Regions from separate parts of the Vibrio cyclitrophicus genome, predicted to be linked through region 4. Evidence: predicted binding sites of a transcription regulator. Region 4 holds the regulator's gene; each other region holds the start of a gene.

Region 1 (5,204 bases), on a different replicon from region 4:
GCTCGGAGTTAATATAGAGGGCAGGGACTAATCCTAGCGCAAATAAGGTGCACAGAAATTGACTGATTAGCTTTTTTATACTCGTATTCATCGCTGTCCTTAAAGAATCAGCGCAATACTATATATTTTATAGGGTTTTTAATGTGATCTTGACCCAGAACTTAAAACAAGATTTGCATATTATTATGGTTTTAGTGCAACTTTTTGCAATTGGGGTTGCTAATTGATTGATTAAGTAATAATAAACAACGCTAAATGATGCCTACTCGTAACAGGCTAATTCGTTAGATGGCGAGTAGGCAAATCGTTGGTGAGCTTCTCAATTGAACTAAGATATTGTATTGATTAACTTAACCCGATGATGTCCCCTTTGTCATCAATATCCAACGACATAAATGCAGGTTTATCAGGTAACCCAGGCATGGTCATCACATTGCCACACAAAGCATAAATAAAGCCCGCACCAGCACACAGTTTTAATTCTCTAACAGGAACGTCAAAATGAGCCGGCGCTCCTTTTATGTGTGCTTCTGTCGAGATAGACAACGGCGTTTTTGCCAAGCAAACCGATAGGCCGTTAAAGCCGTGTTTGTTAAATTCCTCAAGCTGTTGTTTCGCAAGAGCTGATAATGTAATGCTTGATGCCCCGTAGCCAACTTCAGCAACTGCCATCAGTTTCTCTTCCAAACTCTGTTCAGATTGATACAACGGCTTGAACTCATTGTTATCTTGGCAAGCTTTTACGACGGCATGCGCTAGTTGAGTGGCACCTTCACCGCCTTTGCCAAATGCTTCGCTTATTTCAACGCGAACACTTGGGTCAAAATCGATGATCATCTGTTTTAAAGCGTTTAGCTCTTGAATTGAGTCTTGTGGGAAGCGGTTGATTGCAATAACAATAGATACACCGTACTGTTTGACATTGTTGATATGCCATTTAAGGTTTTCAAAGCCTGCTATCAGCGCGTCTTGGTCATCACTAAAAATTGAATCTGGTAAGGGATTCCCTGGTCTTAAATCGTATAATCCAGAGTTCGCCTTTAAGCCGCGTAATGTTGCAACGACAACTGCGCAGTCAGGTTTCTTGTTCGACGCCTTCACTTTTATGTTGCACGCTTTTTCAAAGCCCATATCTGAGCCGAACCCACCTTCAGTTACAACAAAGTCACTAAGCTTCAATGCTATTTTATCGGCAATGATGGATGAGTTGCCATGTGCAATGTTTGCGAATGGCCCAGCGTGAATTAACGTAGGAACGCCTTCAAGGGTTTGCATCAATGTAGGCTCGATAGAATCTTTCATTGTTACGGTCATCGCCCCTGCAACGCTGAAGTCATCTGCCGTTAGCGGTAAGCCGTGCTGGTTATACGCAAGTACCACTCGACCGATACGTTTACGCAAGTCTTGAAGGTTATTCGCCAATGCGAGTATTGCCATTAACTCTGAAGCTGCTGAGATATCAAATCCGTCTTCACGCTCAAAGCCATTAATCGTTTTACCGGCTTCATTTTTTCCAACGGTGAGCATACGAAGTGCGCGGTCATTGTGATCGAGCACACGACGCCACACGATTCTGTTGGGATCGATATCTAAGGCTTTTAAGCCAGAGCGCGCTTCAAAAGCTCCTAAACCTTCACGTTGTTCGTGATACAAACGTGCGTCAATCGCGGCAGATGCGAGGTTGTGAGCAGCTGTTACAGCATGAATATCGCCAGTCAGATGCAGGTTTAATTGTTCCATTGGGGCTACTTGAGAATATCCACCGCCTGCAGCACCGCCTTTAACGCCGAATACTGGACCCATTGAAGGCTGACGAATACAGGCCATTGCCGATTGGTTAATCTTAGCGAGCCCTTGTGCTAGTCCGATTGTGGTAACGGTTTTACCTTCACCGAGCGGCGTCGGAGTAATCGCTGTTACGACAACCAACTTACCATCTTGTTGGTTAGCGAGACGCTCCAGTGACGTTAGAGACACCTTTGACTTATATTGCCCTAGTGGCTGGTGTTCGTTATTTTGTAAGCCAGCGTGTTTGGCAACCTCACTGATGTTTTTAAGGGGAGTTGAGCGACAAATATCAATATCAGATAGCATATTTGATCCTTATATCAGAACCGAAAGGTGGTACGTAAACGTTTGCGTGGCGATAGTACTGTATAAATTTGCCAAGTAAAGGCAAACCACACGAATTATGTGCTGGAAGATAACAGATCTAAAGAGTCATTGCGCGAGATCAAATCTTAAACGAGCAAAATATTCGATTTGATTACCTTCGGTTGTACTTACATTATCGTTTGATACTAAAAGGGCTGCATATAGCAGCCCTTTTAGTTCTGGAAAGTCTCACCAGCTAATAAAGCTAATTAGCTAAAGCCTGATTAACGATCCCAGTATGTTTCTTCTAAACTATCTTCGCGTTCTGGTAGCGCGCGAGAAAGGCGAGGAGAGTGCTGAGTCAACACTTCGTAGCTTACACGGTTTGCGTACTTACAAATTTGGGACAATGACGAGTACGTTAGGCACGTGTATTCATGTTTTTCTGAATTCGGCACGTTCACGTGGTGGTAGCTGTTCGCTGCCATATCGTGTAATAGAGCAGAAAGCGCGCCATCGCCAGCACCGTTGGTGTTTTTAATCTCTAGTGGACCACCTAAGTAAGGGCCGATGTGAGAGTATACTTTCACTGGGTCTTGGCAGTCTTGCTTACGCATTGCACGGCTGAATTCATACTTATTGAACTCTGGGATGTTACCAGGTAACAATGGCAGAGTCGTTTCACGCTTCGCTAACTCGTCTGTGTAGCCAGCCATGTAAAGACCGATTGGGCCAGCAGTACATAGCACTAGGTCTACCCATTCAAGTGCTTTATTAGCCGCAAGTAGAGGATCTTTCTCGCCAGTTAGAGCTTCACCCTCATCTTCGTTCATCGCAACGATAGTAACGTTTTCTTTTAGGTATTCTTGCCACCATTCAGCATTTCCTTCGATCACGTATTTAGTACCAAGCGTGAGTACAACAGGCACATTGTGCGATTTCGCGTATTCAATTGCTTTTTGCACGGCTTTTGGCATTGGATCTTCTGGCTTACCGCGCATTAAGTATGAAGAGACGACTAACGCTGAGGCCTTTTCGAAAACCTGCTCAGGAATGCTTTCAGGAAGCAGTTGATTCATGTGTCCTTCGTTGATCGCGAATGTACGTTCGCCATCTTCGGTAATGAGCGTATAACAACGACCAATAGGACCATCAACAGTTTGTAGGTGGTTTAAGTTCATACGAGAAGAAGTGCGGCATAGGTAACGATAACCAAATGAGCCAACTTCAATTTTCTTAGACATGACGCCAAGCAGAACAGATTTGCTGTCTGCGAGTACGGAATAATTGTGCAGTGTATTACCAATAGTATCGCCAGGGTATTGATGTGTGATCAAACCGCGCTCAACTAACTCTTCATATAGCGCATCTGCTTTACTTTCTTCCAATACTAGCGAGTGACCTTTACTCAGCTCGTATTTTTCTAAGAACGCGTTATCAACACGGGCTTCGATATCAACAATCGTTTGACCAACACCGACAATTGTTGCGCGGTGTAGCTTGGGTGTTTGTTGAATTTGGTTGACCAACGGATCACGTGCGTGAGTTGGAAAGTAGTGCTTAGATTTACGCTGTCCAGGAAACTTCATATGAAAAATACAGTGAAAAAATTTTGCCGCATGATATCACATTTTATTTCTGTTTCTTTCATTTTTATTACATTTTGAATCACCTGTACAATGTCTGTACAGGTGATTCGCTTGACTATTTACGTAAGACTATTCGCTTGTCGCTATTCTGTTGGTACTAACGTTGCGGGATCAACGTAAGCCTTTGTACCCCATAGCGGAACAGTTGAAAGGCTGTGTTTGAAGCTACCTTCTGTTTCCTTTGTAGTGTAAGACAAGTAGAGCAGTGATTGATTCTCTGCATCGTAAATACGGCGAACCTTCATTGTCTTGAAGAAAATACTCTTTGATTTCTTAAATACCACTTCGCCTGACTTGCTTTTGTCAATTTGAGCAATCATTTCTGGTGTGATTTCACCTGTTTGACGACAAGAAATAGAGCTATCACTTGGATCAGAAAGGCTGAGGTTTGCCTCTATTGATGCGATATGGCAAGTCACACCTGCGATCTTATCGTCATCTAAAGAAGACATCTTGATATCTTTCATTGTGAAGAAACCCAGTGAGACGTCGCCAACCTCGTTGTCCGAACAGCCAGTTAACATTGCGATGATACCTGCTGTTATTAAGGCTTTTTTCATAAGAAGTCCTTTTTATTTATATAGTTCTGTTTACTATAAGGATATTGAAAGCTTGAATACGAGTGTAGAGCTTTTCGTTAAGTTCTTAAAGGATGTTGTTGGATAATGAAAAAGATGAAGCATTTAAAGTACTTGTTGGCTTTGATCATGCTCTGTATCCTTTCTGCTTGTAGTTCGGCACCTCAGTCGACCATATGTCTTCCAAATAACTGTGATATTTGGGGATACTAACCGTGGGTACTAAAAGAATGAATAACGAAATACCTGAAATTGCACACCAGAAAAATAAATGGCTATTTAGTCAACTCGATATTGCATATCCTGCAAAAGAGAGCCTCCTCGGTCGAGACATCTATAAAAACCAACTTTCTCAAAAGACTTACCAACTCCTCCCGCAAGACCAAACTCCTACTCAAATTGATGAATTGCACAAAGTCGACTTCCATAAACTGACCGTACTTTTCTCTCTTAACCAAGCCAGTGCCTATCAAAATGAAACCGAAAGAGCGCACATGTTGGAATTCTTAAGCCAGATAATGCTGTCGGACGAACATGAGCTTTATGTAGGGACAACAAAAGGCGATGTTGTGGCGAGTGCGATTGTGACTCAAGGTGCAAGTTGTCTGTTGATATCGGATGTTGTTAATAAGAATGATCAAGATATCAACGGCTTTGCTAAACAGTTACATGATTTTTGGGCACAAGATCATGCTTCTGGCGATCAAGTATGGGTTGAGAACTAAAGATTCTTTGAGAAAGCGTTAATCTGAGTACAATACCCCATCTTTTAAAAAGGGTTTTGTATGTACAAGCTATTGATATCAATCGCTGTATTGTGTGTTAGCGCTTTTTCTCCTGTTACACATGCTAAAGACTGGGATATTAAACAAATTCTAGTTCT
Region 2 (5,204 bases), 230 kb from region 4:
GCAATAATATTCGGTTAGCACGAAAAAGAGAGCCTATAGTTTAATCACGTAGGCTTTCTTGTTTCAGCAAATAAGTTTGTATCACAGGGTGTGGTACAAATTTTTAGGGGCACAAATGGATTTGTCGATTACTTCTTCTTTGGCGTTAATTGGACTTTTGTCTTTAGCTTGTCAGCTACTTGGCTGGCGTTTGCATCTTCCCGCGATTCTCCCTCTTCTTATCGTTGGCCTGTTGCTAGGTCCCGGTTTAACTATCCTTAATCCCGATGTTATTTTCGGTGATGTTCTATTTCCGCTGATTTCGTTAGGTGTTGCTATCATTCTGTTTGAAGGTGCATTAACTCTGAATTTCAAAGAAATCAGAGGCCATGGCCGGATGGTGACTCACTTAGTGAGTTTCGGCATGTTGATTACATGGGCGTGCATCGTGATGGGGGCTTATTATTTTGTCGATTTCAGTTGGCCGTTAGCGGCACTGTTTGGGGCATTGGTGGTTGTCACTGGCCCTACGGTAATTGTACCTATGCTACGTAGTATTCAGCCCAAATCCTCTTTAGGCAGTATCTTGCGTTGGGAGGGGATTATTATTGATCCTATCGGCGCTCTATTTGCTGTTCTTGTTTATGAATACATTGTCTCTTCTGCCGATCCTACTGGGCATGTACTTTCAGCTTTGGGGCTGACTCTAGCGATTGGTTTGGGGTTAGGCAGTATTGGCGGTCACCTGATTGCTAAGATGTTACAAGGGCACTGGTTTCCGCATTATCTACGTAACGTGGCTGTCCTGACGTTGATGTTGGCGGCGTTCTCTTTTTCTAATGACCTGAGTGAAGAGTCTGGTCTATTAACCGTGACCATTATGGGTATCTGGCTTGCTAACGTGAAAGGGTTGGATCTCGAAGATATTATTGAGTTCAAAGAAACCTTAACTGTGTTACTTATCTCAGCACTGTTTATCTTACTGGCGAGTCGACTTGATTCAGGGACTTTCCTCTCGATAGGTTGGGGGGGGATTGGCTTATTAGCGGTCGTTATGCTGGTGGCTCGTCCTCTGAGTGTGTGGATCAGCGGGATCGGCACGGATCTCAGCTCGGCAGATAAATGGTTTTTGAGTTGGATGGCGCCTCGCGGGATCGTCGCTGCCGCAGTTTCTTCTCTGTTTGCAATCAAGCTTCAAGAAAAGCAATTAATCGAAGGCGCAGACCTGTTGGTGCCAATGGTGTTTTTGGTCATCATCGGTACGGTTGTGATTCAGAGTCTCACTGCCAGTTGGTGGGCAAGGAAGTTAGGTGTGACCCAGGAGAAGGCACAAGGGGTTGTATTCTTTGGTGCGACTCACTTTACACGGCAGTTTGCCAAAGTACTGGCGACACATAACATTAACAGTGTGCTTGCCGATACCAACTGGGAAAGCATTCGCTTGGCGCGCATGGATAACTTGAATGTCTATTTTGGTAATCCAGCTTCGAGCCACGCTGAAAATAATCTTGATTTGGATGGAATAGGGCGTGCGATGATTGTATCGCCGTATCGTCAAACCAACCCGTTAGTTAGCATGCACTATCAAGACGAGTTTGGAGAGAATAAAGTCTTTGAGCTTGAATCCTCAGAGAATAAACATGAAAGGCATCAAGTGAACCGCGATGGAAATAGAAGTCTGTTTTCTGAAGGGGTGACGTATTCCAAATTGAATTCACTAATGGCTCAAGGCAGCCAAATTAAGAGCACAGGCTTAACAGAAGCATTTGATCTCAACGAGTTTAAGGCTCTGTACCCTAAAGCGATTCCTCTTGGGGTGATTACCGACGGTGATTTCCGCTTAGTGACACAAGGTTCTGACCTGGAAAAACTAGCATCCACCGATTGCGAGATCGTTAGCTTACTACCACCTTCTGAACAGACAGAAAAAACCGATATTCCAGATAAGTAGCGAGTCGCTCTATATTAAAAGTGAGTAGCTTAGTATCAAAAGTGAAAAGCATAGAAAAAGCCGCAACGTTCTTCACGTTGCGGCTTTTTCATTTTATTCATACTGTCGCTGCGAGTTACTTTGAGTGAAATTGTTCACAAGCGATCATTGTATTCTCGATTAGGCTCGCTACTGTCATTGGACCTACACCACCCGGTACTGGTGTGATGAAGCTTGCGCTCTCTTTAGCCACATCGTATTCAACGTCGCCAACGAGCTTGCCAGATTCCAAACGGTTGATACCAACATCGACCACAACAGCACCTTTCTTAATCCAAGCACCAGGAATGAAGTTAGGCTTACCAACGGCAACCACCACAACATCGGCTTGACGTACATGACCTTCAAGGTCTTTGGTGAAGCGGTGACATGTTGTTGTCGTACAACCTGCTAGAAGAAGCTCTAGCGTCATTGGGCGACCTACGATGTTTGATGCGCCAACCACAACCGCGTGTTTTCCACGTAAGTCGATGTTGTAACGGTCAAGCAGCGTTATGATGCCTTTAGGCGTACAAGAGCGTAACTTAGGCATACGTTGAGCCAAACGACCTACGTTGTATGGGTGGAAGCCATCAACGTCTTTTTCTGGTGTGATGCGCTCAAGAACGTGAGTAGTATCAATACCAGCAGGCAAAGGTAGTTGAACTAGAATACCGTCAATTTCCGGATCTTCGTTCAGTTGGTCTACCAATGTTAGTAGTTCATTTTCTGTCGCTGTGGCTGGCAAATCGTAAGATTTAGAAACGAAGCCAACTTCTTCACACGCTTTACGCTTACTTCCTACGTAAACCTGAGAAGCTGGGTCTTCACCCACTAAAACAACCGCTAGGCCCGGAGCGCGTAGTCCAGCTTCTGTACGAGCTTTTACACGTGCCGCTACTTCAGAGCGAACCGTTTGAGAAATTAGCTTTCCATCAATATTTTGAGCAGTCATGAATTTCCTTAGTATTGATATTCAAGTTAGTGGCTGATGTTTTTGGCGCATTATTCCAGAAAATCTTTTTGATTACCATCAAGCAAACGATTGCTTTGGTTTAATTTTCAACACTTATATGTTTGTTGCCCTTTTTTTACTCACTTAGATCAGAATGTTACATAAAGCCGTTGCTTTACTGATTCGAATTCGTATAATTCGTTCCTGTAGCGCGCCCTTAGCTCAGCTGGATAGAGCACCTCCCTTCTAAGGAGGTGGTCGAAGGTTCGAATCCTTCAGGGCGTGCCATTATTTAAAGAAACCCGATAACTCTCCGAGTTGTCGGGTTTTTTGCATTTTACACATCATAAAACACTTCTTTTCAAGCGCTACTCATTTTTTTCTGTTATTCGTTTCATTCGGTTTATGTAATATAAAGTTAAAATTGTTCGTTTTTTGGGTTTACATCATTTGGTAATAAAGCCACTATGAATTCACGAAGAATAGACAAGTAAAGCTATTAGCCAGTCGGTTTAAGAATCAAACCTTCTGCCAATAGCTGATTTAGAGGAAGTAATGGCAGGAAACAGTATCGGACAACATTTCCGCGTGACTACGTTCGGAGAAAGTCACGGTATCGCACTAGGATGTATCGTAGATGGGTGCCCACCAGGATTAGAAATTACCGAAGCAGACCTTCAAAGAGATTTGGACCGTCGTCGCCCTGGTACTTCTCGTTATACAACGGCTCGCCGTGAAGCGGATGAAGTGAAAATCTTATCAGGTGTATTTGAAGGCCAAACTACGGGCACTTCTATTGGTCTATTGATTGAAAATACAGACCAACGCTCTAAAGACTATTCCGAAATTAAAGACAAATTCCGTCCTGGTCATGCTGACTATACCTACCATCAAAAGTACGGTGTGCGTGATTACCGTGGCGGCGGTCGCTCTTCTGCTCGTGAAACTGCAATGCGTGTTGCGGCAGGTGCAATTGCGAAGAAATACCTGAAACAAGAATTTGGTATTGAAATCCAAGCTTACCTCTCTCAAATGGGTGATATCTCAATTGATAAAGTGGATTGGAATGAGATCGAAAACAACGCGTTTTTCTGCCCAGATGCCGACAAAGTTCCTGAGTTTGACCAACTGATTCGTGACCTGCTAAAAGAAGGCAACTCGATCGGTGCGAAGATTCAAGTGGTTGCGACTAAAGTGCCTGTAGGCCTTGGTGAGCCAATATTTGATCGTTTAGATGCTGACATTGCTCACGCTCTAATGAGCATTAATGCGGTGAAAGGTGTTGAGATTGGTGATGGCTTTGATGTCGTTAATCAACGTGGTAGTGAACACCGTGATCCATTAACTCCAGAAGGCTTCAGCAGCAACCATGCTGGCGGTATCTTAGGCGGCATTTCTACTGGTCAAGATATTGTGGCAAGCATTGCGCTTAAACCAACATCAAGTATTACCGTTCCTGGTGACACGATCACTAAAGACGGTGAAGCAACGCAGTTAATCACTAAAGGTCGCCACGATCCATGTGTGGGTATCCGTGCGGTGCCTATTGCTGAAGCGATGCTGGCTATCGTTCTGCTTGATCACTTGCTACGCCATCGCGGTCAAAACTTTGGTGTGACAACTGAAACGCCAAAAATCTAATTTTGCATCTATTCTTTCAATATTGAAATTATAGATACTAAAAGGGGCTGTCTCATTATGAGGCTGCCCCTTTTTTTATATTTTAGTGCATGACGCGCAGCGTTTCGTATTTTAGTACTAGCAAGCGCTAGTGTACCGAGCTTTCAGGGTCAAGCTGAAACGAAGGTAAGCGCCACTTGAATCGTACGGCCGCCATACGCAGCAAGTAACCAACCACAAGCGTAACAATCGTTGCGGTTACGTCGTTAATGCCAAGCTCAAGCAAACCTAGGTATAAACCTGAAGCGACAAGTGCGACAGATGCATATAGCTCTTCATGCAGAACCAATGGTGTTTGACGGCAGATAAGGTCACGCAACAAACCACCAAACACGCCAGTTACCAAGGCAGACACCATACAGATCATTGGGTGCAGACCCATGGTCATCGCGACCTTCGTGCCAATGATGCTGAACACGATAAGACCTAGAGCATCTAAACGAATGAACAAGCCTTTTAACTTGATTACCCATTTAGCCAGTCCTGTTGTGATAACACCTGCGATACAGGTGATCGCCAGATATTGTGGGTTTTCAACCCAACCTAAAGGGTAATGGCCGAGTAAGATATCTCGTACTGTACCGCCGCCAATTGCCGTTGCACTTGCAACCAACATTACAC
Region 3 (5,204 bases), 920 kb from region 4:
GGTGACTTTGTTGGGCTCGAAGTCGATCTTGCATCACCTCAGAGGCAGAACAAATCATTTGTTCACACATATCATGTTTGAATTGATTAAATGCTTCAGGATCACTTTTCGCTAGTTGGACGAGTTCGTCAAAGGGGGGCAGTTTTTGATCCGACTGTGGATATGCCATGTTTCTTTCCTTAGCGTTAAGCATGTTTCATATGCTTTAAGCTTAAGAAATAAATTAGTACAAATTTTAATCAATTTGTATTTTCTCAATCTTGAGACAAGATCAATGACTTGGCGTCAGCCTGCTGGACTTGGACTTGGTATTGATACAGAGGCTACGTTAAAAGTGCTGGTGTTAAAGTATAAGTACAGCGTCGCTCACCAGCGATAATGTGTTCAGTGCGGCTTACATGACACTCACCTTTGAGTAACTCAGTAAATACATTGAGCTCAGATTGACAGAGGCTTGGACAGCGAGTCGCTGCTTTACAGATAGGACAGTGATTTTCGATCAAGATATAGTTATCACCTTGTTCTTGAAGTTCTGCCATGTAGCCTTCTTCTTCGCGAAGTTGGGTGAGTTTTTCAAGTTTACTGATCAGATTATTACAGTCGGATAGAGCGGCTTGATATTGCTTAAGAGTGTGCTGTTCACGTTCAGCTGCAACTTTAGCTAAGCCTTCTTTGCCAAATAGGTTTTCGACAGCGTCAATCACCTGAATGGTGAGTTCACCGTGTCGGTCTGAGAATTGACTATGCCCTTGCTGAGTCAGAGACCAGTGGCGGGTAGGGCGTCCCACTTTTACTTTTACGTCATGAAACGCAAGAATACCGTCATCTTCCAAACTTTGCAGGTGCTGTCTTGCACCCATTGTCGTCATGCCAAATTCTTCTGACAATTGTTTCGCGGTTACCGCGCCTTGACGCTTAATGGTTTGTAAGATTTTGTCGCTCGTTTTCATACTATCCCTACCTCTGAACCTTACTATTATGGGGCAAGGTGTTTATAAAGCAAACCATTTACTATATTGATAACCATTTACTATATTGATTGTAAATGGTGCCATTCTCGTAGGACATAAAACAAAAGGCTGATACTTGGTATCAGCCTTCGAATGTTTTGTTTAACCGAGCTTAGGTTTACAGGATATGACCCACTACTTCTGGGTCTTTACGCTCTAGATAGTGGATAGACTTGATACGACGGATCGTACGGCAGCGACCACGGATAAGCAGTGTTTCTGTGGTTGCGATATTACCTTTGCGAGAAATACCTTCTAGTAAGTCACCCTTAGTGATACCTGTTGCTGAGAATACAACGTTGTCGCTGCGCGCCATGTCTTCCATTTTTAACACGATGCCCGCTGTTACGCCCATTTCAGCACAACGTTCTAGTTCAATTTCGCCGTGTTTACGGTTTTCTTCTGTGTCGCCTTTGACTTCATGACGAGGGAGAAGACGGCCGTGCATGTCGCCGTCTAGTGCGCGAATAACCGCAGCAGAAACTACACCTTCAGGTGCACCGCCGATGCAGTACATGACGTCTACTTCGCTATCTGGCATACACGTTAGGATTGAAGCAGCAACATCACCATCAGGCACTGCAAATACACGGACGCCCATTGCTTGCATGTCAGCGATGATTTGATCGTGACGAGGTTTAGCAAGCGTGGTTACTACTAGAGTATCGAGTGTTTTACCTAATGCTTTAGCGATGTTTTCGAGGTTCTCGGTCAATGGAAGCTCTAGGTCAATCACGCCTTTAGCGCCAGGGCCTACTACCAATTTTTCCATGTACATATCAGGCGCTTTAAGGAAGCTGCCTTTTTCGCCTGCAGCAAGTACTGCCAATGCATTTGATTGACCCATTGCTGTCATGCGTGTCCCTTCAATTGGGTCAACTGCGATGTCGACAGCGTCGCCGCCTACACCTACGTTTTCGCCGATGTATAGCATGGGTGCATCATCGATTTCACCTTCGCCGATAACAATCTCACCGCTAATTTCGGTTTTGTTTAATAGGCTACGCATTACTTCTACAGCAGCGCCATCTGCAGCGTTTTTATCGCCACGGCCAAGCCACTTGTAACCAGCTAGTGCTGCACCTTCTGTGACACGAGAGAATGACATTGCTAAATCGCGTTTCATGCGGACTCCAAAATTTTCAAAGGGGGAATAGAAATTTCGCGGCGAATTTTACCATATCCAAAAGGAAACGTTTGCCTTTTTGTTTTTTGGGGATTGCTCTTGATCAATTTGCGGTCGAAAACCGGTAATATTCATCAAAATAATCAGTCTGTTGTTGCGTTGGTAATAGTTCACGTCAATATTCGGTAAAAAGCGCTGTTTTTTTCATCGAATGGCGCAAAATATCGAATATATTGAGTGTTTATCCTTGCTCTGCTGAGTAGAATGGGGAAATAAGTGGAGTGAACCTTCACCATCAAACGAATAACTTAAAGGTAGGCCAGAATGTCTTTTGAAGTACTAGAGCAGCTAGAAGCAAAAATTCAAACAGCAGTAGATACAATTGCACTTCTTCAAATGGAAGTGGAAGAGCTTAAAGAAGAGAAACAAGCACTAGCAACTGAAGCTAGTGAGCTTAAAGCAAGTCGTCATGAGCTAGAGCAAAAAACTCAGCAAATGCAGGAAGAGCATTCTGCATGGCAAGATCGTATCCGTAACCTTCTTGGTAAAATGGATGACGTAGAGTAATTGACTCTTCGGATTTAAAAAAACGCCCGCTACTGATTAGCGGGCGTTTTTGTTTGTGTTCTAATGCTTCGTACTCTTATGCTTTGTTTTATTATTCAAAGCTGAGTTACTCGACCTCTTCTTCTTCAACATCCAGATCAAGTTCTACATCCAGAGGCTCTGCAGAAAGGATGATGCCGGTGTTGTCTGCGTAGAGGTAATCTTCCGGTAAGAAGGTCACGCTACCAAAGTTAACCGGTACATCAATCTCACCTACTCCACCTTGGCTTGCGCCGACAGGTATAGAGGCTAGGGCTTGAATACCTAGGTTCATATCTTCAAGCTCATCGACTTCACGCACACAGCCGTAAACCACAATACCTTCCCACTCATTGTCTTCGGCAAGTAGGGCTATCTCCGCATCGATCAGCGCTTTACGTAGTGAGCCGCCACCATCGATTAACAACACTCGCCCCAAGCCATCTTGCTCTAATACGGAGCGAATCAAAGCGTTGTCTTCAAAACACTTTAATGTCGTGATCTGTCCGGCGAAGGATGCTCGTCCACCGAAGTTGCTGAACATTGGCTCCACGACATCCACTTGATCCAGATATATGTCGCACAGTGCTGAAGTGTTGTATTCCATTTGCGTACCTTTTGAACAATGAGCTTAGTTTGAGTATATCGGTGCTTGATCCCTTTGCAATGATTAGTCTCAATTAACTCAGTAGAGTTTGAGCTACGACAACCCCTGCAAACAATAGGTTAGTGACCAGTGAGCATTTCACAATGACAGGCATCATCGGCGCTATTTGTGCTGGCTTCTCTGTTTCCCACACGGCCTTGCCATGCTTATAGACAATAATAATGCTGAGTAAAAACGGTAGACTGATCCAGACTGGTTTTTCTTGAATGAGTAGGTACAGAGCGAAAGACGCGAGAGCCAATCCAAGAAGTGCAAAGTGGTATTGCTTAGCTTTGCGTTGTCCTAGACGAACGGCCATGGTGCGTTTCCCGCATTCACTGTCGTTTTCGATATCACGCATGTTATTGATATTGAGTACCGCAACCGCCATCATTCCGCAGCCTAACGCTGGAAGAAATAGACTTGGTTCAACATGACCAGTGTGTAAGAAGTAAGTACCAGAAACACCTAACAAACCAAAGAAGATAAAGACAGATAAGTCCCCTAGGCCAATATATCCATAGGGTTTGTTGCCTACGGTATATGCGATAGCCGCGACAATCGCTAATACGCCGAGTGCGATGAAAGACAGAATGCTTTCAATTGATGTCAGCGCATGGAAAATCAGAATGAGCCCTGCGATAACGGTAAACACGATATTGAGGATGATCGCTTGCTTCATGGTTGTTGCCTTCACCGCGCCAGATTGCATTGCGCGTGTTGGTCCTAGACGATTTTCGTTGTCGGTGCCTTTAGCCGCATCGCCATAGTCATTCGCTAGGTTCGATAAAATTTGTAAGAGTGTGGCGGTTAAAAAAGCCAGTAGTGCTATCGATAAAGAAAAGTGATCGCTGGAGAACGCTAAACTACTTCCTGTAAGAATAGAGACGAGTGCGAGAGGCAGAGTTTTCGGTCGTGCGGCATCAAGCCAAATCAGTAGAGATTGTTTCATCGTAGGTCTATTTCTTTGTAAGTCTTCGTTTCAAACTGTGATTTGAGTATACGCCCATTCTTCAAGTAATAAAAAGCCCACTCGAAAGTGGGCCTTGAATTCGCTTATTAGCTGCTATTTCTTTGAGATAGAGCAATAAGTTGGAGTTTCGTGTGCTACAGGATGAAGCGGCTTAGGTCTTCGTCTTCAACGAATTCACCGAGCTTCGACGTTACGTAAGCTTCATCAATGACGAGTTTGCTGCCGGCTTTTTCTGTTGCGTCGAATGAAATCTCATCCATTAGGCGTTCCATAACAGTATGTAGGCGACGCGCCCCGATATTCTCCGTGGTTTCGTTAACACGCCATGCCGCGTCAGCAATCTGATTAATGCCATCTTCAGTGAACTCAATGCTCACATCTTCTGTTTTCATCAGGGCAATGTATTGCTCTGTTAAAGATGCTTTTGGCTCAGTAAGAATTCGTTTGAAGTCATGTGCAGAAAGCGCTTCAAGTTCTACACGGATTGGTAGACGACCTTGCAGCTCAGGGATCAGGTCAGATGGCTTAGCCACTTGGAATGCGCCTGATGTGATAAACAAGATGTGATCAGTTTTAACCATGCCGTGTTTCGTTGATACTGTGCTGCCTTCGATAAGAGGCAGTAGGTCACGTTGAACACCTTCGCGAGATACGTCTGGGCCTGAGCTGTCACCACGTTTACAGATTTTGTCGATCTCATCGATGAACACGATACCGTTGTTTTCAGCGTTGAAGATCGCGTTCTCTTTTAGCTCTTCCTGGTTCACAAGCTTCGCAGCTTCTTCTTCTGTCAGTGCTTTGAATGCGTCTTTGATTTTCATCTTACGCTTTTTCTTGGTGTCGCCAGCGAGATTTTGGAACATG
Region 4 (5,204 bases):
GAGAAGCAGCACCGCACTGCCAACAAGAGCCAAATTGGGCTTCATTGACTTCATGACACTGTCTGCAACGCCACTCTTCATAGATTATAGAATCTTGCTGTTTTTGGTATTCATTGACAATAACACGTGCCTTATTGGCTTGTTCTGGTTCATACAGCCAAACATACGGGTCAGTATCTTCTGTAAAAGGGATTTCCCCTTTCAAACCAAACAAACCCTCACCACGGACCTCACACGCAATATTCTCACTTTCTAGCAATCCACATATGATGTGAGCTTCAGTAGGGTTCGATGCGCTAAAGATTTTCATTGAAATAGAACCTTATTTGGCTATGTGTGTTATCTAATCTATATCCATTATTCAGCTACAGGTGTTGAGCGAAACTTACCCATCAACCATTTAGCAATAATTGGGAATATACCTAGTAATGCAAATGACAGCAGCACTGAAGGAGACACGATACCCGAAAGTGAATCTATTTCTGCGAGTTGAGTACCAGCATTTAAGAAAACAGCTGTACCTGGCAACATCCCAATTTGACTCGTAATGTAGTAACGACTTACCGACATCGGCGTTAGACCCATCAACAGGTTGATAAGGAAAAATGGGAATACAGGGATCAGGCGTAGAGAAAATAAGTAAAATGCCCCGTCTTTTTCGACACCTTTATTCATGGTCGCCAATTTGTCGCCGAATTTGGTTTGAATCCAGTCACGTAACAAATAGCGGCTACTCAAAAAGGCGATAGTTGCACCGATTGCACTGGCGAATGACACCAATAACAAACTATTCCAAAAACCAAAGAGCGCAGCACCCAATAGGGTCACAACAGCAGCTCCTGGAATCGAGAAAGCGGTAATCATGACGTAAGCTGCGAAATAAATAGCAGCCGCGGCGATAAAATTACTGTCAATGTATTCATTCAAAACGGCTTGCTGAGCCTTGGCATTCTCAAGTGTGAGGTATTGGCCAAAGTTGACGCCTAGTAAGACAATCGTTATGACCAACACAATACCCAATATCATTTTCTTACTCATTGATACTTCCTCTAAATTTTCAATGCATACCGATAGTATAGATAGACAGGTAAAGCTTAGATTAACTTTCAACAGATATAAAAAAAAGCCGCATAAATGCGGCTTAGTTATGTGTAGTTTTAACTGACAATGTTAATTTACGCGACTGATAAGCTCTTCGCGACGCTGCTGCGGTATAACAGACCAATGTGTACCATTAATCGCACCTTCTAGCGCCCAAAGTAACTCGATACTGACAGAGGACGCGTGAGATTCCTTGATGGCGTTAAACGCGTTTACAGAGCCAGATTCATATAAACGTTCTACGGAATCTATCCCAGCCTTTTTCAACATGCGCTCGGTAGCAAGTCGAAGGTTAGGAAGGTCTTTTAATCGAGTTGGTTCAGCAGAAGACTGTTCAGCTTTTTCATCTTTAGCAAAACCCAAAGACGTAGTCGCAAGCTGCAAGATTTTTTCTTGATCCTGCCACAGGCCTTCAGGCAAAGCGAAATATTTAGTAACAACAGGGAAGCCACGTTTTTTGTAAACGTAAGGTTGAAACCCTTGTTGTTCAAATTGCTTTGTTGTGCATTTGTCCGCTCGTATATGCAACTGGTCATTTACAACCAGAGCAAACATCGTGTCATCGGCAAAAAGACCGAAGCCACCAAACATTGAACGTGATTTTATTTTTCCTAGGGACTCAAATAACTTCATTGAGTCCTTTAGTATCGGTTTATCCATGTTATTTATCTCGGTGTATTTGAACTACGCCACCAAATAAGCAGGTCCGAGAGATTAGCAAAATGTTGCAACTAAATTGTCAATAAGCCGTAAATTACTAAATTATTAGTAACCACTGCATTTTGCCATCGGTAACCCCGCTACCATACCAACGAGTGGTTTAGGCCGGAAGCTTTGCGTCTCACTCTTTCGAGTGGTTTGCCCTGTGCGTGACTGATTAAATAGAATAAAGTTTTTGTTGAATGAAGCTCACACTTGTTATTTCAAAATGTGATATTGCTTCAATTAATGATCTTGCTGTTATGATACCAGGTTCATTAATGTTGTTGATAAAAAAAGCGCACCTAAAGGTGCGCTTGATTAGAATAAACTGAATTTATCAATTAATTTAACGTTTTAACTGTACTTCGCTCAACAATTTCAGGGTGCATTTCGAAAACGCGTTTTTCATGATCTTTATCTTTGATGCGTTCTAACAAAATTTCGAATGCATTTTTACCAACACGACGCTTCGGTTGGTGAACCGTGGTCAATGGTGGGGAGAAATATTCAGCGAGTTCGATGTTATCGTAACCAATAACTGATATATCTTCAGGAATGCGAATTCCTTTTTCTTGTAATCGACTCATCAAACCTAGTGCCATGGTGTCGTTGAAACAGAACACTGCCGTTGGGCGATCTTTCATCTCAACAATCTTATCTGCTGCTATAACAGCAGTATCACATTCAAAGTTACCTTCAATGATCAAGCGTTCGTCAGTGGCAATATTAGCTTCGTCAAATGCACGTTTGTATCCTGCGATACGTTCAACACAGGCTGCTTTATCTAAGTGGCCACTTAAACAAGCAATCTTAGAGTGACCGCGTTCAATAAGGTACTTGGTCGCTAGGTAGCCACCTTCTTCAGAGTTATCAATGATCTTGTCGGCTTGAGAGCTCTCAGGACCCCAGTCCATCACTACTTTAGGAATGTCAGCGTGACGGTCTAACATTTCTCTTAGTTCTTCAGTTAGGTCTGAACACATAACCAAGATGCCATCTACACGCTTCTCTGCAAGCATTCGAATGTAATCACGTTGCTTCTCATAAATACCGCCTGTGTTACACAAAATCAAAGTGTAGCCTTGACGGTAGCAGTAGCTCTCTACGCCATCGATAACCTCAGAGAAGAATAGGTTGGTTGACTGAGTTACTAGCATGCCGATAGTGCGTGTTGTATTACATTTCAAACTACGAGCAACAGCACTCGGTGCATAGTTTAGTTCGTCTACGGCTTTGTTTACTTTTTCTTGAGTCGCTTCTGCGACAAAACGTGTTTTGTTGATTACGTGAGAAACGGTTGTTGTTGATACGCCTGCTAAGCGAGCGACATCTTTTATAGTGGCCATGGTTTTATCCTATTAGAAGCTACTTTCCCAAAGTACGGAATAAAGTAGCCGTTAAGCTACTTAACTAAGAGCTTAAATTTGTAGGGCTCTTTGGGTACTAAAGTGCTAAAAAACAAAAAACCGCTATTGAGCGGCTTGTCTTAACACCGAAATGCTTTGAACTTAAATAAGCTTAGCATTTCGTGAATGTTTCATATTTTATCGTTTGCGGTCACAATTTTAGACTGACTAGAAATTACTCGCAATATAATTCACCCAGAAATCCGGGTGAATTGTCACATTCTACTGAATTTATTTACCTAGTCGTTGGGCGAACTTATTCACCAGCTAAATATTGAGTGTCTAAATTGCAAAATGCGAGTAGCAAAGACGAGACCGAAGCGTAGAAACCAAACTGGTCAACGTCATGACATTTCACATTAAACTTTGGCAACCAAGTAAGTAGTTGCTGATCGATAAACTGCTGTTGAATGACGAACGATTTCTCTAATTCTTCTTCAAGCTCAGTTTCATTTGAACGGATGATTAGATTGCCAAGGAAGTCGAGTTCGATAGCAATGTGATCTGCAGGTTCTTTTAAGTCTTGGTTCACGATTAAGTTGTGCTTAGCCATGATGTCTTCCATGTCTTTAGCTGGCTTATCGTTTAATAGACCTGTTTCGCCGATGTACATTGAAGCGTAAGGTAAAGCACCATGTTTGTCTGTCTTCAAGAAAAGGTCGCAGAAGTCAGCAGACAGTTCCAGTTGGGCATCTTCACGTGTTTGTAGACGGTTCAATGCGTCTACAAGCTTATCAATCGAAGGCTTTAGAGCTTCATTCGAACCTAAACCAGAAAGGAAAGAACGAATTTCAACAGAGTGGTAGTGATCGAGTTCTTCTTGAGTGAGCTCTTTGGCGAATAAGCTTGATAACCACCAGTAAATTTCTGCTCTTTGCTCGTTGAATGCTTTCGTATCTTTCATTTCATAGATCCTGATTTAGTCTTGTGATGTTTATATACCCAGCGCCGTTAAGTCATTTGGGTACAAGCACACCAAGGCTGAATAACAAGGTTATTTGCTAAGCGCAAAGTGACTCGTTCGTAGTAATGCCTATATTGAATTGCGATGGACGATAAATAGCAAGGTTTAAGATTGTCTTGTATCAAAAAAAATCCATGTTTCTGGCTTTTATCTTCAGTACCACTAGAATTGTTACTAGTTATGAATAGAATAGTCATTGAAACTATTAAATAAGAAAAGTGGTGTAGATGAGCTATCACGTATTGGTCGTAGAAGATGATGTGGTAACCCGCAGTAAACTGGTTGGATATTTCCAGAACGAAGGTTACACAGTGAGTGAAGCTGAGAGCGGCGCTCAGATGAGAAACGTGTTGGAAGAAAACAACGTTGATCTCATTATGCTGGACATCAACTTACCAGGCGAAGATGGATTGATGCTAACTCGCGAATTACGCAGTCAATCAGACATTGGAATTATTTTAGTTACTGGACGCACGGATAGCATCGACAAAATCGTAGGCCTTGAAATGGGCGCAGACGATTATGTTACTAAACCCTTCGAACTTCGCGAATTATTGGTTCGAGTTAAAAACTTACTTTGGCGTATTGCTGCTGCTCGTAGAACAGCGACGGGAGTGGTGGAACAAGCAGAAGATGAGTCTGTTGTTCGTTTTGGTGAGTGGACGTTTGATATTCCTCGCCGAGCGCTAAGCAAAAATGGTGAGCCGGTTAAACTGACTAAGGCTGAGTATGAGTTGCTAGTCGCACTCTCTTCTTACCCTAACCAAGTATTAAGTCGCGAACGTATTTTGAACATGATTAGCCACCGAGTGGATGCGCCTAATGATCGCACTATCGATGTGTTAATTCGTCGTATGCGCGCAAAAATGGAGTTTGATCCCAAGAACCCACAGATTTTTGTGACGGTTCACGGTGAAGGTTACATGTTCGCTGGTGACTAAACCCTTCGGGCGTTTTAATCAGTAAAAAAAGACAACTAGCGTAAAAAAGCCGAGACATCATTGATGTTTCGGCTTTTTATTTCTTGCCAT

The links. The regulator PurR, encoded in region 4, represses purine synthesis genes. The targets are predictions, from matches to a motif close to TNANGNAAACGTTTNCNTNA.
Region 1: a site for PurR is predicted at 2,125-2,144, ahead of OCW38_RS17685 (formate--tetrahydrofolate ligase). Genes of this name have one in related genera too.
Region 2: a site for PurR is predicted at 2,982-3,001, ahead of folD (bifunctional methylenetetrahydrofolate dehydrogenase/methenyltetrahydrofolate cyclohydrolase FolD). Genes of this name have one in related genera too.
Region 3: a site for PurR is predicted at 2,196-2,215, ahead of glpX (class II fructose-bisphosphatase). Genes of this name have one in related genera too.

What each region holds. Positions count from the first base shown of each region.
Region 1 covers NZ_AP025481.1:615,657-620,860, forward strand. Annotated here, with positions in the region: gene OCW38_RS17680 (sensor domain-containing diguanylate cyclase) at 1-91, opposite strand, end outside; gene OCW38_RS17685 (formate--tetrahydrofolate ligase) at 346-2,094, opposite strand; gene OCW38_RS17690 (inosine/guanosine kinase) at 2,379-3,683, opposite strand; gene OCW38_RS17695 (CreA family protein) at 3,827-4,303, opposite strand; gene OCW38_RS17700 (hypothetical protein) at 4,552-5,046, shown strand; gene OCW38_RS17705 (HD domain-containing phosphohydrolase) at 5,107-5,204, shown strand, end outside.
Region 2 covers NZ_AP025480.1:928,132-933,335, forward strand. Annotated here, with positions in the region: gene OCW38_RS04385 (cation:proton antiporter) at 116-1,930, shown strand; gene folD (bifunctional methylenetetrahydrofolate dehydrogenase/methenyltetrahydrofolate cyclohydrolase FolD) at 2,046-2,903, opposite strand; tRNA gene OCW38_RS04395 (tRNA-Arg) at 3,115-3,191, shown strand; gene aroC (chorismate synthase) at 3,459-4,544, shown strand; gene OCW38_RS04405 (trimeric intracellular cation channel family protein) at 4,672-5,204, opposite strand, start outside.
Region 3 covers NZ_AP025480.1:243,335-248,538, forward strand. Annotated here, with positions in the region: gene OCW38_RS01090 (DUF3135 domain-containing protein) at 1-169, opposite strand, end outside; gene OCW38_RS01095 (helix-turn-helix transcriptional regulator) at 324-950, opposite strand; gene glpX (class II fructose-bisphosphatase) at 1,129-2,136, opposite strand; gene zapB (cell division protein ZapB) at 2,461-2,703, shown strand; gene rraA (ribonuclease E activity regulator RraA) at 2,810-3,328, opposite strand; gene OCW38_RS01115 (1,4-dihydroxy-2-naphthoate polyprenyltransferase) at 3,402-4,319, opposite strand; gene hslU (HslU--HslV peptidase ATPase subunit) at 4,475-5,204, opposite strand, start outside.
Region 4 covers NZ_AP025480.1:1,160,735-1,165,938, forward strand. Annotated here, with positions in the region: gene OCW38_RS05340 (putative signal transducing protein) at 1-310, opposite strand, end outside; gene OCW38_RS05345 (TVP38/TMEM64 family protein) at 358-1,038, opposite strand; gene OCW38_RS05350 (TfoX/Sxy family DNA transformation protein) at 1,171-1,761, opposite strand; cyclic di-GMP riboswitch class I at 1,889-1,974, opposite strand; gene purR (HTH-type transcriptional repressor PurR) at 2,145-3,149, opposite strand; gene torD (molecular chaperone TorD) at 3,466-4,113, opposite strand; gene torR (two-component system response regulator TorR) at 4,401-5,114, shown strand.